One region of the Bradyrhizobium sp. RDM12 genome, then DNA from elsewhere that is predicted to be linked to it. Evidence: predicted binding sites of a transcription regulator. Region 1 holds the regulator's gene; the other holds the start of a gene.
The links. The regulator LexA, encoded in region 1, represses DNA repair genes until DNA is damaged. The targets are predictions, from matches to a motif close to TGTTCNNNNTGTGTTCNG.
Positions count from the first base shown of each region.

Region 2: ACTGJ9_RS34660 (PA0069 family radical SAM protein) is a predicted target of LexA. The motif match lies at 6,044-6,061, and genes of this name have one in related genera.

Region 1 covers NZ_CM133064.1:4,863,508-4,867,970, reverse strand. The annotation lists gene ACTGJ9_RS23785 (hypothetical protein) at 1-146, opposite strand, end outside; gene ACTGJ9_RS23780 (molybdopterin molybdotransferase MoeA) at 281-1,492, shown strand; gene lexA (transcriptional repressor LexA) at 1,669-2,370, shown strand; gene ACTGJ9_RS23770 (hypothetical protein) at 2,548-2,790, shown strand; gene ACTGJ9_RS23765 (hypothetical protein) at 2,979-3,410, shown strand; partial or broken gene ACTGJ9_RS23760 (ComEC/Rec2 family competence protein) at 3,421-4,463, opposite strand, start outside.
Region 2 covers NZ_CM133064.1:7,102,805-7,111,516, reverse strand. The annotation lists gene ACTGJ9_RS34685 (bifunctional helix-turn-helix transcriptional regulator/GNAT family N-acetyltransferase) at 1-242, opposite strand, end outside; partial or broken gene ACTGJ9_RS34680 (glycosyltransferase family protein) at 306-880, opposite strand; gene ACTGJ9_RS34675 (RMD1 family protein) at 1,186-2,025, shown strand; partial or broken gene ACTGJ9_RS34670 (acetate/propionate family kinase) at 2,265-3,451, opposite strand; gene ACTGJ9_RS34665 (phosphoketolase family protein) at 3,460-5,874, opposite strand; gene ACTGJ9_RS34660 (PA0069 family radical SAM protein) at 6,083-7,246, shown strand; partial or broken gene ACTGJ9_RS34655 (VOC family protein) at 7,273-7,386, shown strand; partial or broken gene ACTGJ9_RS34650 (ribonuclease HII) at 7,462-8,231, shown strand; partial or broken gene ACTGJ9_RS34645 (glycosyltransferase family 39 protein) at 8,331-8,712, shown strand, end outside.

The sequences.
Region 1 (4,463 bases):
AGGACCGCTGGAAGATGTGCGGGATCGATCTCCTCGGGCTCTCCAGCGTTGCCGGTCAAAGCCAGCATTGCGCGGGCGATCTCATCCTGACTATCCGCAGGAAGCTGTCGCACGGCTTGAAGCGCCTTCTCGAGCAGTTTCGTCATGGAAGGTAAGGTAAGCCGAGCTGGCGCCGAAAGGAAGTGCGGTTTCTCGCTAGAGGAGGCCCTTTTTGCGTCGGCCCTCGGCTCGGCTAGAACCTTGCCGACCAATTCCTTCGCTTTTGTTGCGGGAGTTCACCGTGGCCTTGATGCCGGTTACTGATGCGCTGGCCGCCGTGCTCGACGGCGCGGAGCCGCTGCCCGAGGAAACGGTCGCGCTCGATGCGGCCTTTCATCGCGTGCTCGCGCACGACGTCGCGGCGCGGCGCATGCAGCCGCCGCAGGCGATGTCGGCGATGGACGGCTATGCTGTCCGAGCGGCGGATGCAGCCAGGGTCGATGCGCAGCTCAACGTCATTGGCGAGGTCGCAGCCGGCCGTCCATTTGCAGGAACTGTTGGCGCTGGAGAAGCTGTGCGGATCTTCACCGGCGGCGTCGTCCCCGACGGCGCCGATGCGATCGTGATCCAGGAGGACACCGTCGCCGACGGCAAGCGCATCACGATCAAGGAGGCCGCCGTCGCCGGGCGGCACATTCGTCCAGCCGGCATCGATTTTCGCGAAGGTGACGTGCTGCTGCGCGCGGGCGCGCGGCTGACCGAGCGCGACCTCGCGCTGGCCGCCGGCATGAACCACCCGCAGCTTGCCGTTCGCCGGCGTCCGAAGGTCGCGATTCTTGCCACCGGCGACGAGCTGGTGATGCCGGGCACGACGCCTGGTCATGGCCAGATCGTCTATTCCAACGGCTACGCCCTGCATGCGCTCGCCCGGAGCGAGGGAGCCGACACCATCGATCTCGGGATTGCCGCTGACACGCTTGCAGCCACCTCCGCCGGCATCCGCCGCGCGCGCGAATCCGGCGCCGACATCCTGGTCACGACGGGCGGTGCCTCGGTCGGCGACCACGATCTGGTGCAGCAGGCGCTCCGCGATGAAGGCACCTCGATGGCGTTCTGGAAGATCGCGATGCGGCCGGGCAAGCCGATGATGAACGGGCAGCTCGGCGCGATGCACGTGATCGGCCTGCCTGGCAATCCTGCATCATCCTACGTTTGCGGCTTCCTGTTCATGGTGCCGCTGATTCGAGCGCTGTCGGGCCGTTCGGTGATTCATCACCGTCGCGAACGCGCCGTGCTCGGCCGCGACATCGGCGCCAATGACCAGCGCGAGGATTATCTTCGCGCCCGCCTCGATCTGCGTGATGACGGCACCCTCGTCGCCCTTCCCGTCAACCACCAGGACTCCTCGCTGCTTGCAGATCTCGCTGCGGCACAGGCACTTCTCGTGCGCGCACCGTTAGCACCGAAGGCCGAAGCGGGAGCGCCTTGCGAGGTGCTGCGGCTGCCCGTTTGAGCGCATCGTTCGCAACCGTTCTGCGAACTTTGTCGCGTTCACGGTAAATTAAGCAGTTGCGGAACATGTATCGAACATATAGTGTCCGTTCATGATTTGTTTCGAGCATGTAGCGGCTTATTGCTGAATTCAGCGTCTCGGAATCGAACGACATCAACCGGGGGATTTTGGTCGAGATGTTAACGCGCAAACAATACGAGCTCCTGCGGTTCATCAGCGAGCGTCTGAAGGAAAGCGGCGTGCCGCCCTCCTTCGACGAGATGAAGGACGCGCTCGATCTGCGCTCGAAATCGGGCATCCATCGCCTGATCACTGCGCTCGAGGAGCGCGGCTTCATCCGCCGCCTGCCCAACCGCGCCCGCGCCATCGAGGTGATCAAGCTGCCCGAGCTCCAGGCCGCCGCCGGCAGCCGCCGCGGTTTCACGCCGAGCGTCATTGAAGGCAATCTCGGCAAGGTGCGCACGACGTCGAGTCCGCAGGCCGACGAGGGCGAGCGTCCCGTCGCGGTGCCCGTGATGGGCCGGATCGCGGCCGGTACGCCGATCGAGGCGTTGCAGACCCGCAGCCACACCATCAGCGTCCCGCCCGACATGCTCGGCTCCGGGGAGCATTACGCGCTGGAAGTGCGCGGCGACTCCATGGTGGAGGCCGGCATTCTCGACGGCGACATGGCGCTGATTCAGCGCAACGAGAGCGCCGATACCGGCGACATCGTGGTTGCCCTGATCGACGATGAGGAAGCGACGTTGAAGCGCTTTCGCCGCCGTGGTGCTTCGATCGCACTCGAACCGGCGAACGCGGCCTATGAAGTCCGCATCCTGCCGCCCAACCGGGTCAAGATCCAGGGCAAGCTGATCGGGCTGTACCGGAAGTACTGAGCGGGTCGCGATCGACGACCGTCAGCAACGATTGGAGCGGACGATTGTCCGCTCCGGCTGGATGGTCTTTCTGGTTTTGCACAGATTATCCGGCTACCTCTCCAGCGCTACATCCTCGGCACGCCGCAACGAAGCCCCATCGCTTCGCAGGCGCTTTGACCGACCGAGGAGACCACCATGCGCAAGATCATTTTGGGCACCGCCACGATGACGCTGATCGCAGCATCGGCGCCGCAGGCCTTAGGCTCGCAGGCCTTGATGGGGTCGCAGGCCTTGGCTGCTCAGCCGCAGCATCACGCGCGCAAAGCGCCACAGGCAACGAGCGAGCAATTCCGCGATGCCCGCAACGCCCGTCGCACAGCCGACGCAGCCGGCCTGGCAATATTCGGGCTGGTCGGCGCCCGCAGGCCGCTGAGATGACGCGCTCACCGAATGCGCGGGAGCAGGCTTTGTTCCTCGTGCATTTGCAAAAGATAATGTGATCGCGCTCTGTCGATGCGAGCCGCAGATTTGCCAACAAACAAGCATATGATCAGCTTCCACTCTGATAGGGGCCTGTGCCTCAGAGACAGAGGCGCCGGTGCTCTATCCTGATTGAGGAGCACCCGATGTGTGACTATAGCCTGCATGCCGTCGCGACGCGTCCCGCAGAAGTCGGTGAGACCATCGTCACGACAACGTTCCGCGGCACCTCGACGCGCGGCTTCGCCTCCGAAGCCGACATGTCCGTCGCGGTCTGCCTGCTGCCGGGAACGGAGCTCGCCTTCGCCGACAACGTCCGCTACGACAATCGCTGGATCTGGACGCGCACCATCAATTCGCGTGTCGGCAAGTTCGGCAAGGTCGATCCGCACATTCCCGACCGCCATCACGACGCGATCGAATTCCCCGACGGCAAATACGTGCTGGTAACGCAGCTCGTGGAAGGCCAGCGTGCGACCGTGCTGCAACTGCCGGTAACCCAGCCGCTCGGCGAGCGCGAGCACAAGCCGCAGATCGCCGACAGCCGCTCCACGCCGCCGCGCCTGCCGATCGGCTAAGCGGTCGATCTTAATCCTCGGCCTGCAGGTCGGCGTCGGCCGGCGTTGCGTCTTTGGAACGCGGAGCTGCCGACCGTGGCATGAGGGACTGTTCGAAATCTCCATCGCCGGCCGCCGCCGGCGACCAGGGGCGGTTTGCGCCCCTCGCCTTCACCGCCTGAATGGCAAAGCCGTCGCCGCGCGGCGTCAGCGCCAGCGCGCCTTGGCGCGCGAGACGCGGCCGATCGACCACCATCGCACCACAATCCGGCGGCGCGGGCCTTGCCGTCACCACCAGTGCCGCGCGGCTGCAATCGTCGGCCAGCGCGTCGATGCGGAGCGCCAGCGCAATCATGCGCCCGTCGGCGAGTGGCGTCACGCAGCCGGTGTCGTCGCACGACACGCCGTCACTGAGCGAGGCGCTCCCGGCATCGCGGGAGTCCGCATCGGCCGCGAGCCACTCCTTGAGCAGAAAGCTGTCCTTGCTCGTCCGGATCAGATGCAACTGCCCGTCCCTGCCCCGCACCGCGACGCTCTGCCCGTCACCGGCGATGAGAATGTCGGGTTGCCGAACCGACAGCCCCCAGACGATCGCCGCGACGAGCACGAGTACGCCCGACCAGCGCAAGGGCGTCCGCAGCAAGCCCATCAGGATCAGCCCGACGCTCGCCGCGATCAGCGGCGCGGTGCCGAAAGCGCCGACGTGGCCGATCGCTCCGGGCAGCGCCGCCACCCAGCGCGACACCGCCACCATCCAGTCGATGCCGATCCCCATGAGTCACCAGAACACGCCGTCGAGCCCGAAGGGCGCAGCGAGCAATCCCAACCGCAGGCATCACCAGCGCGGACACCACCGGCATCGCGCCGAGATTGGCCAGCACGCCGTAGGGCGTGACGCGGTGGAAATGGAAGGCGGCATAGGGCGTGGTCGCAAGCCCCGCGATCATCGAGGCCATGAACAGCATCGCGATCTCGCGGCCGCCCCACAGCGCGATGCGCGCGGTGGTCGAATGATCGGGCGAGGCAAACAGGTTCGGCATGCCGATCTGCACCAGCGCGACGAGCCCGAGCGTT
Region 2 (8,712 bases), 2.2 Mb from region 1:
AGTCCCTTCTCGTCGAAGCTTTGGACGATGCGGCTGAGATAACCGGGATCGAGTCCGAGTTCGTTTCCGATCTCCTTTGCCGCAAGGTCGTCGCGATGCGCGAGCTCATAGAGCACGCGGGCCTCGCTGAGCGAAAACGGGCTATTTCCCAGGTGCTGGTCGAGCACGCCGAGCTTGCGGGTATAGAAGCGGTTGAAGGCGCGAACCGCTGCGATCTGATCCTCGGTACCGTCGATTGGCATGGGTCACCTCAATTCTTGCCATTGTCAAATAATTATTTGACTGTGGCAAGTATATGGGCGGCCTCACGCGACCATGACGATCCGGCTGCGCAACAAGGTCCGGGAGGAGCGCCCGAGCCGCCTGAGCAGGCGCGCCTCGGACCGGCGGGCCTGGGGCGGATAGCCGCCGATCCGGTCGTAATGATCGCGCGCGATCAAAAGCCCCTGGTCGCCGAGCGGGCCGATCAGCTTGCGCGCGACGGACCACATGACGTCGCGGAAGCCGGTATCGGCGTAAGGCGAACGGGCGTAGCGGAACACGGCCGCACGATCCCGTCCGCTGGCCGCGACGGCCTGGATGAACTGGGTGGTCTCCTCGATCCAGCCGGTGTCGAGCACGGCGCCGGCAGGGAGGAACATCAGCCAGGGCGAACGGGCCTGAAGCGCGCCGGCCGCCAGCGCTGCGCCTTGGGAGGATCCTCGCAGCCGACAAAGCGGCAGCCGGCGACGTCGGCGACGCGCTCGATGACGCCGTTGCCGGTGCCGTCGACCAGCAGAACTTCCTTGATGATGCCTGCCGCGGCACCGGGGACCAGCGCGGCCAGAGTTGCGACCGCGGTCTGCTCGACGCCTTCGGTCGGAATGATGACGCTCAGCATGATTGAGACTTCGATGTCCGCAATTCGGGAGAAGCGCAACGCGTTATGATGTTGTCATAAACATGCTGCGCTGCCGAGTGCAACTTTTCGGAAAGCCGCTCGGCGTGCGATGGTAAACCGGTGCGCGTCGGGACCGGCCGAATATGTCGCGCGCAGGGGGCCAAATTGCCGAATGTTTCGGGCGATTTTCGGTTTCGTGAGCTTCAAACGGGGTCTTTCTCCGCCGATATCGTTAGGTGACAGCGCCGTTCCGCTTGCGGACGGGAAAACGTGCAGCCGCGGTTGCGCAAAGCGAGATGTGCCCAATGAACGCCGATCAACTTCCCATGGGCGCGATGCCGATTTCGCCAAAGCCGGACGCCGCGCCGACCTTGCGGATCCGCGCCGTGATGCTGGGCGAACGCATCAATCCGTCGGGGCTCGATATCGGCACGCTGGTGTCCTCGACCCCGGCCGCCTTCCGGGTCCATGGCGGCCTCGCCGTGATCTTTCGCTACGGCGTCGTGGTGCTGATCGGGCTGTTGCCCTCGGAGGAGAAGGTCCTCATCGACGGTCTCAAGTCGCGCGTGACCGGCGAGCTCAGCCCCTATGAGGAGGAGACCGCGCAGGCGCAGCTCTGTCACGACGAAAACGCCGAGGCGATCCAGCCCGGCGGGCCGATCTGCCTCTCGAAGTTTTCCGACGAGCGGCTGCTGCTGATCGCGGACGCACTCGCCAAGAGCACGTCGCTGGCGCGCGACGAGCGCCGCGTCGCTGCGGTCTTCGACGTCATCGAGCCTTTTGCCCGCGAGCTCGCCGAGAAAGGCCGTACGTCGCGGCGGCGCAAGGGCATCCTGCAGCTCATCGGCAACGCGTTGCTCGTCCAGCAGCGCGTCGCCGGCCGCGTTGCGGTCGCCGAAAAACCGGACGCGCTCTGGGAAAAGCCGCAGCTCGACCGGCTCTATGCGCGTCTCGAAGACGAGTACGAGCTGAAGGAGCGTCTCGACACGCTCGAGCGCAAGCTCACGGTCGTCGCGGAGACGGCCGATGCGCTGACCGACATCATCGACACCCAGCGCTCGCTGCGCCTCGAGATCGCGGTGGTGGTGCTGATCGTGATCGAGGTCGCGATCGGATGCTTCCAGATTTTTGCCGGGATTCATTGAATTCAGGGTGAGGTTTGGTCGAACAAGCGCGGACCGCAACAACGCGCCGCGAGCGAGCTGCGCATGACTGTGCCCTCGCCCCTTGTGGGAGTGGGCATCACCGCAGGTCGATACAGACTCACTTGGGTGAGGGGTCGTCTCCGCATACTCATTTGCACATGCGAGCGCGGTGAAAACCCCTCATCCGGCGCGTCGCGCCACCTTCTCCCACAAGGGGAGAAGGGAAGGTCGACCGCATTTTATCCGGTCATCGCTTGCAGCACCGCGGCGCAATGCCGTGCGATCGTCAGTTCCTCGTCGGTCGGGATGACGAACACTTCGACGGTGCTGTCGCCGGCATTGATGCGCTCGCGCGCGGCATCATTCGCGGCGGCATCGATGCGCACGCCGAGCCAGGCGAGCCGCTCGCCAATGGCGCTGCGGATTTGCTTGGCATGTTCGCCGATGCCGCCGGTGAAAACGAGGCCGTCCAGTCCGCCCAGCGTGTTCGCCATCACCGCGATCTCCTGTGCCGCACGGAAGGCGAAGAGATCGACCGCCTCGCGCGCCGAAGCCTCGCGGCTCGCAAGCAGCTTGCGCATATCCGCGGAGATGCCGGAAACGCCGAGCAGGCCGGACTCGTGATAGAGCAAGTGCTGCAAATCCTCGACGGTCATCGCTTCGTGCTGCAACAGGTAGAGCAGCACGCCGGGATCGATGGTGCCGCAGCGCGTGCCCATCACGAGGCCGTCGAGCGGCGTCAGCCCCATCGTGGTGTCGATGCTGCCGCCGTCGCGCAATGCGCAGAGGCTCGCGCCATTGCCGAGATGGGCGATGACCGTGCGCCCGGCTGCAAGCTCCGGCGCGATGTCGGCGAGCCGGCCCGCGACATATTCGAATGAGAGACCGTGAAAGCCGTAGCGCCGGAGGCCCTGCGCCTCGTAGCGTCTCGGAATGGCGAAGCGGCTCGCGGGCGGCGTCACGCCGTGATGGAAGGCGGTGTCGAAGCAGGCGATCTGCGTCAGTGCGGGACGGAGCACCGTGACGGCGCGGACCGGCGCCAGGCAACGGGGCTGATGCAGCGGCGCCAGCGGTGTGAGTGCTTCCAGCTCCGCACAGACATCGTCCGTCAGCGCGATCGGGCCGGCATAGTCGGGACCGCCATGGACGATCCGGTGCCCCACGGCGCGCAAGCGGCCTTGGCCAAAGTGGTCCTCGATGAAGCCGAGCACATCGGCGAACAGATGGCCGCCATCCGCGTCCGACGTTTCCTCTGCCTCTCGAACAGCGTCTCGCCGGATGGGCTCGTTGCCACCAGCCGGGGCTTGGCCTCGTGCTCGTCGAGCAGACCCTTGCAGAGCATGGCGGGTTCGCTGCCCGAGATCTCGAACAGGCCGAACTTGATGCTCGACGAGCCCGCGTTGAGGACGAGGACAGTGTCGGACATGGCTGCCTTCAATCACCGGCTTCAGCCGGTGTGTTGCCGCCGGCACTGTTTTGCCAGACCCATTGTTGGATTTCCGGCATGTCCTCGCCGTGTTCGCGCACGTATCGCGTATGCTCGATCAGCTTGTCGCGAAACTGCTGCTTCACCTGCGCGGCCTTTGTGGCAAGCCCCGGCACGCGTTCGATCGCCTCGATCGCGAGGTGATAGCGGTCGAGCCCGTTGAGCACGACCATGTCGAACGGCGTCGTCGTGGTGCCTTCCTCGGCAAAGCCGCGCACATGGAGGCCGTCATGGTTGGTGCGGTTGTAGGTCAGCCGGTGGATCAGATAAGGATAGCCGTGATAGGCGAAGATGACAGGCTTGTTGCGCGTGAACAGGCTATCGAAGTCGCGATCGCTCAGGCCATGGGGATGCTGCTCGTTCGGTTGCAGCGTCATGAGGTCGACGACGTTGACGACGCGGATCTTGAGGTCCGGCAGCGCCTTGCGCAGGAGACCGACAGCGGCGAGTGTTTCCAGCGTCGGGACGTCGCCGGCGCAGGCCATCACCACATCGGGCTCGCCGTCCGCGTCCTCGTTGCCGGCCCAGGTCCAGATGCCGATGCCGGCATCGCAATGCGTGGCGGCTTCCTGCACCGACAGCCATTGCGGCGCCGGCTGCTTGCCGGCGACGATCACGTTGATGCGATTGTAAGTGCGCAGGCAGTGGTCGGTGATCCACAGCAGCGTGTTGGCGTCGGGTGGGAAATAGATGCGGACGATGTCGGCCTTCTTGTTGGCGACGAGGTCGACGAAGCCGGGATCCTGATGGCTGAAGCCGTTATGGTCCTGCCGCCAGACATGCGAGGTCAGCAGATAATTGAGCGAGGCGATCGGACGCCGCCAGGCCAGGTGTCGTGTCACCTTCAGCCATTTGGCGTGTTGGTTGAACATGGAATCCACGATGTGGATGAAGGCCTCGTAGCAGGAGAAGAAGCCGTGGCGGCCGGTGAGCAGATAGCCCTCGAGCCAGCCCTGGCAGAGATGCTCGCTCAGCACCTCCATCACGCGGCCATCCTGCGCGAGATGCACGTCATAAGGTTCGATCGGCTCCATCCAGACCCGTTCGGTGGCGTCGAATACGGCGTCGAGACGGTTTGACGCGGTCTCGTCCGGACCCATGAGGCGGAAGTTGCGCCCTTGCGCGTTGAGCCGGATGACATCGCGAAGGAATTTGCCAAGTTCCCGCGTCGCTTCTCCCGTGACGCCGCCGGGCTGTGGCACGTCGACGGCAAAACTGCGGAAGTCCGGCAGCTTCAGCTCCTTGTTGAGCAGCCCGCCATTGGCATGCGGATTGGCGCCCATGCGCCTGTTACCCTCGGGCGCCAGCGCCTGAAGCTCGGGAATGAGCGCGCCATTGGCGTCGAACAGCTTTTCCGGCTCGTAGCTGCGCATCCAGTCCTCGAGAATCTTCAAATGCGCCGGATTCTCGCGGCAGCTTGCAACCGGAACCTGATGCGCGCGCCAAAAACCTTCGACCTTCTTGCCATCGACCTGCTTCGGGCCGGTCCATCCCTTCGGACTGCGCAGCACGATCATCGGCCAGCGGGGCCGTTCGACGCTTGTGCGCCCGTCGCGGGCGTGCTGCTGGATCGAGCGGATGCTGGCGAGCGCGACATCGAGCGCGTCGGCCATGGCCCGGTGCATCAATCCGGGATCGTCGCCCTCGACAAATAGCGGCTCGTGGCCGAGTCCGCGGAAGAGATCGCCGATCTCGCTATCCGGCATCCGGCCGAGCACAGTCGGATTGGCGATCTTGTAGCCGTTGAGATGCAGGATCGGCAGCACCGCGCCGTCATGGGCGGGATTGAGGAACTTATTGGAGTGCCAGGACGCCGCGAGCGGGCCGGTCTCGGCCTCGCCGTCGCCGACGACGCAGGCGACGATGAGATCGGGATTGTCGAATGCCGCGCCATAGGCGTGCACCAGCGCATAGCCGAGCTCGCCGCCTTCGTGGATCGAGCCCGGCGTTTCCGGCGCCGCGTGGCTCGGAATGCCGCCGGGAAAGGAGAACTGCCTGAAAAGTTTTCGCAATCCGTCCGCATCGCGCGGGATGTTGGGATAGATCTCGCTGTAGCTGCCTTCCAGATAGGTGTTGGCGACCATGCCCGGGCCGCCATGACCGGGACCGCAGACATAGATCATGTCGAGGTCCTGCGCGCGGATGATGCGGTTGAGGTGGGCGTAGATGAAGTTCAGCCCCGGCGTCGTGCCCCAATGGCCGAGCAGGCGCGGCTTGATGTGCTCGGGCCGCAACGGCTCGCGAAGCAGCGGATTGTCGAGAAGATAGATCTGCCCGACCGAGAGGTAGTTCGCCGCGCGCCAGTAGCGATCGAGAAGATCGAGGTCGCTGCGCGCAGCGGCCGATTGTCGTTGATTTGTCATGTTGCTGCCGACCTTCACCCGGGATCGTCACCAACCGGGTTCCGGCTAGATTGATCCTTCAGCCGCATCAAACGGGATCGAGGTCACGGGGAGTTGCGTGACGTCAAAGGTCGGTGCGCGAAGTTTGGGCAGCCTACTGTGCATGGGGTTGTTTTCGCGTTTTCATTTCTGTTCTTGATTTGTTCCTCCGGCGTGCTATCTTGGCTTCATGAGTCCAGCTTCGTCTTCTGCTCTCAAGCACCCGCCGGTCACGGCGCCCTCCGAGCCGGCGGGTGCGCCTTCTGATTTCCCCGAGCTTGGCGTCGCCATCGACCGCGCGCGCAGGCGAGGGCGGGGTGCACAATCCAACGCCAGCAGCCGCTACGAGGCCGAGGCGCGCGTCGCCTTCGACGATGGCTGGCAGAGCCTGGAAGAGCTACCGCCATTCAAGACCACGGTGGGTGTGGACACCTCGCGCAAGGTGATCACCCGCAACGATTCCCCCGACATCGGCTTCGACCGCTCGATCAATCCCTATCGCGGTTGCGAGCACGGCTGCGTCTATTGCTTCGCGCGGCCGACGCACGCCTATCTCGGCCTGTCGCCGGGGCTCGACTTCGAGTCAAAGCTGTTCGCGAAGCCCGAGGCGCCGGCGCTGCTCGAGAAGGAGCTTGCGGCCTCAGGCTATGAGCCGCGGATGATCGCGATCGGCACCAACACCGATCCTTATCAGCCGATCGAGCGCGAGCGCAAAATCATGCGCGGCATTCTGGAGGTGCTGGAGCGCACCGGCCATCCCGTCGGCATCGTCACCAAATCCGCGTTGGTCGTCCGCGACATCGACATTCTCGCGCGCATGGCCAAGCGCAACCTCGCCAAGGTCGCGATATCGGTGACGTCGCTCGACCCAAAACTCGCGCGCACGATGGAGCCGCGGGCCTCGACCCCGCCGAAGCGGCTTGAGGCGCTGAAGCAGCTCTCGGACGCCGGCATTCCGACCACGGTGATGGTGGCGCCCGTGATACCCGCGCTGAACGATTCCGAGATTGAGCGCATCCTCGATGCCGCAGCGCATGCCGGCGTCAAGGAAGCCTCCTACGTGCTGCTGCGGCTGCCGCTGGAGGTGCGCGGTCTCTTCCGCGAATGGCTGATGGCGAACTATCCGGACCGCTACCGCCACGTCTTCACGCTGATCCGCGACATGCGCGGCGGCCGCGACTACGATGCCAAATGGGGCGAGCGCATGAAGGGTACGGGACCGATGGCCTGGACCATCGGCCGCCGCTTCGAGATCGCCTGCGACCGGCTCGGGTTGAACAAGCGGCGCGCCAAGCTGACCACGGATCATTTTGCCAGGCCGAACCAGAACGGCGAGCAGCTCAGCCTGTTCTGAGGCGCGGAGCGAACGAGGTGTGTGCCGATTATGGCGGCTATTCCGGCTATTTTGCCGATCCCGACAGCCATGCCTGGGATGTCGTGGTCGCGCCCGGCATCGAGGTCGGCGACGACCGGCGGGTGCATCTGGCGGAGTAGGCAGTCCGCTGAATAGCGGGAATTGCGCGGGGTTCCCGGTTGCGCGAGCGGGTCGGCTTGCGCAGGATCCCCGGCATGATTCGGGATAAGTCCACCAAAGATGCGAGGAAGGATGTGGCCAGGAATGCCACGCCCGCGAAGGCAAGCTTCCGCCGCGAGCGCGCGCTGATCAAGCGCGGCGTCTGGCCGATCGCAGGCTGCGACGAAGCCGGCCGTGGGCCACTGGCAGGGCCAGTCGTGGCGGCTGCCGTGATCCTCGACCCCGACCGCATCCCGCGCGGCATCGACGATTCCAAGCGGCTGAGCGCGGAGGAGCGCGAGAAGCTTTTGATAAGATCTGTGCCACCGCCCAGGTCTCGGTCGCGGTCGCCTCACGCTCCCGCATCGACCGCGACAACATCCTGCGCGCCTCGCTCTGGGCGTTGAAGCGCGCGGTGATTGCGTTGCCCGAGACGCCGAAGCACGTCTTCGTCGACGGCCGCGACCGGCTCGATACCGCATGCGAGTGCGAGGCCGTGATCGGCGGCGACGGCATCGTGCTGTCGATCGCGGCCGCCTCCATCGTCGCGAAGGTGACGCGCGACCGGCTGATGTGCGCGCTGGCGCAGGACTGCCCGGGCTACGGTTTCGAGCAGCACAAGGGCTATGGCGTGCCTGAGCATCTCGACGCGCTCGATCGCCTCGGCCCCACAATCCACCATCGCAGTTTCTTCGCCCCGGTCGCGGCCGCCCGCGCCAAGCACATGCCCTGGACCGTCGAGCCGGTGCGGGATCTGTTCGAGGTCACCGAGGTCGAGATGCAGGTGCAGACCACCGTTGAAATCGATGCTTCAACAGGTCTCTAGCGTAGACTGTCGTTGCCACGACGCGTGGCGCCCTTTATCAAAACAGGCGTGAGCGAATAGGGCCGGCTGGACGGGTTGGCTGCATCTTGCGGGCGTTGCATGCGGTTTACCTCCCTGGTCATCGAGCTCATTCGCGCCCGGCCGCGGCTGATCGTCTGGATCGCCGTGCTGTTGCAGGCCGCGATGTGGCTGCTGGTGGCGCTGTTGTTCTATCGCAGTCCGCCCGGCAACCTCGCGACCCTGCTGGCTTTCGGCAGGGAATACCAGGTCGGCACAGATCTCGGCCCGCCGCTGTCGGTCTGGCTCGCCGATATTGCCTATCGCGCAGCCGGCGGCCACATGTTCGGCGTCTACGTCCTGGCCGAGCTCTGCGAGGTCGCGACCTTCATTGCGCTCTATCATCTGGCGCGCGCCGTGGTCGGGACTCAGCAGGCCGTGCTCGCCGTTCTTCTAACCATGACCGTGCTGGCTTTCTCCTCGT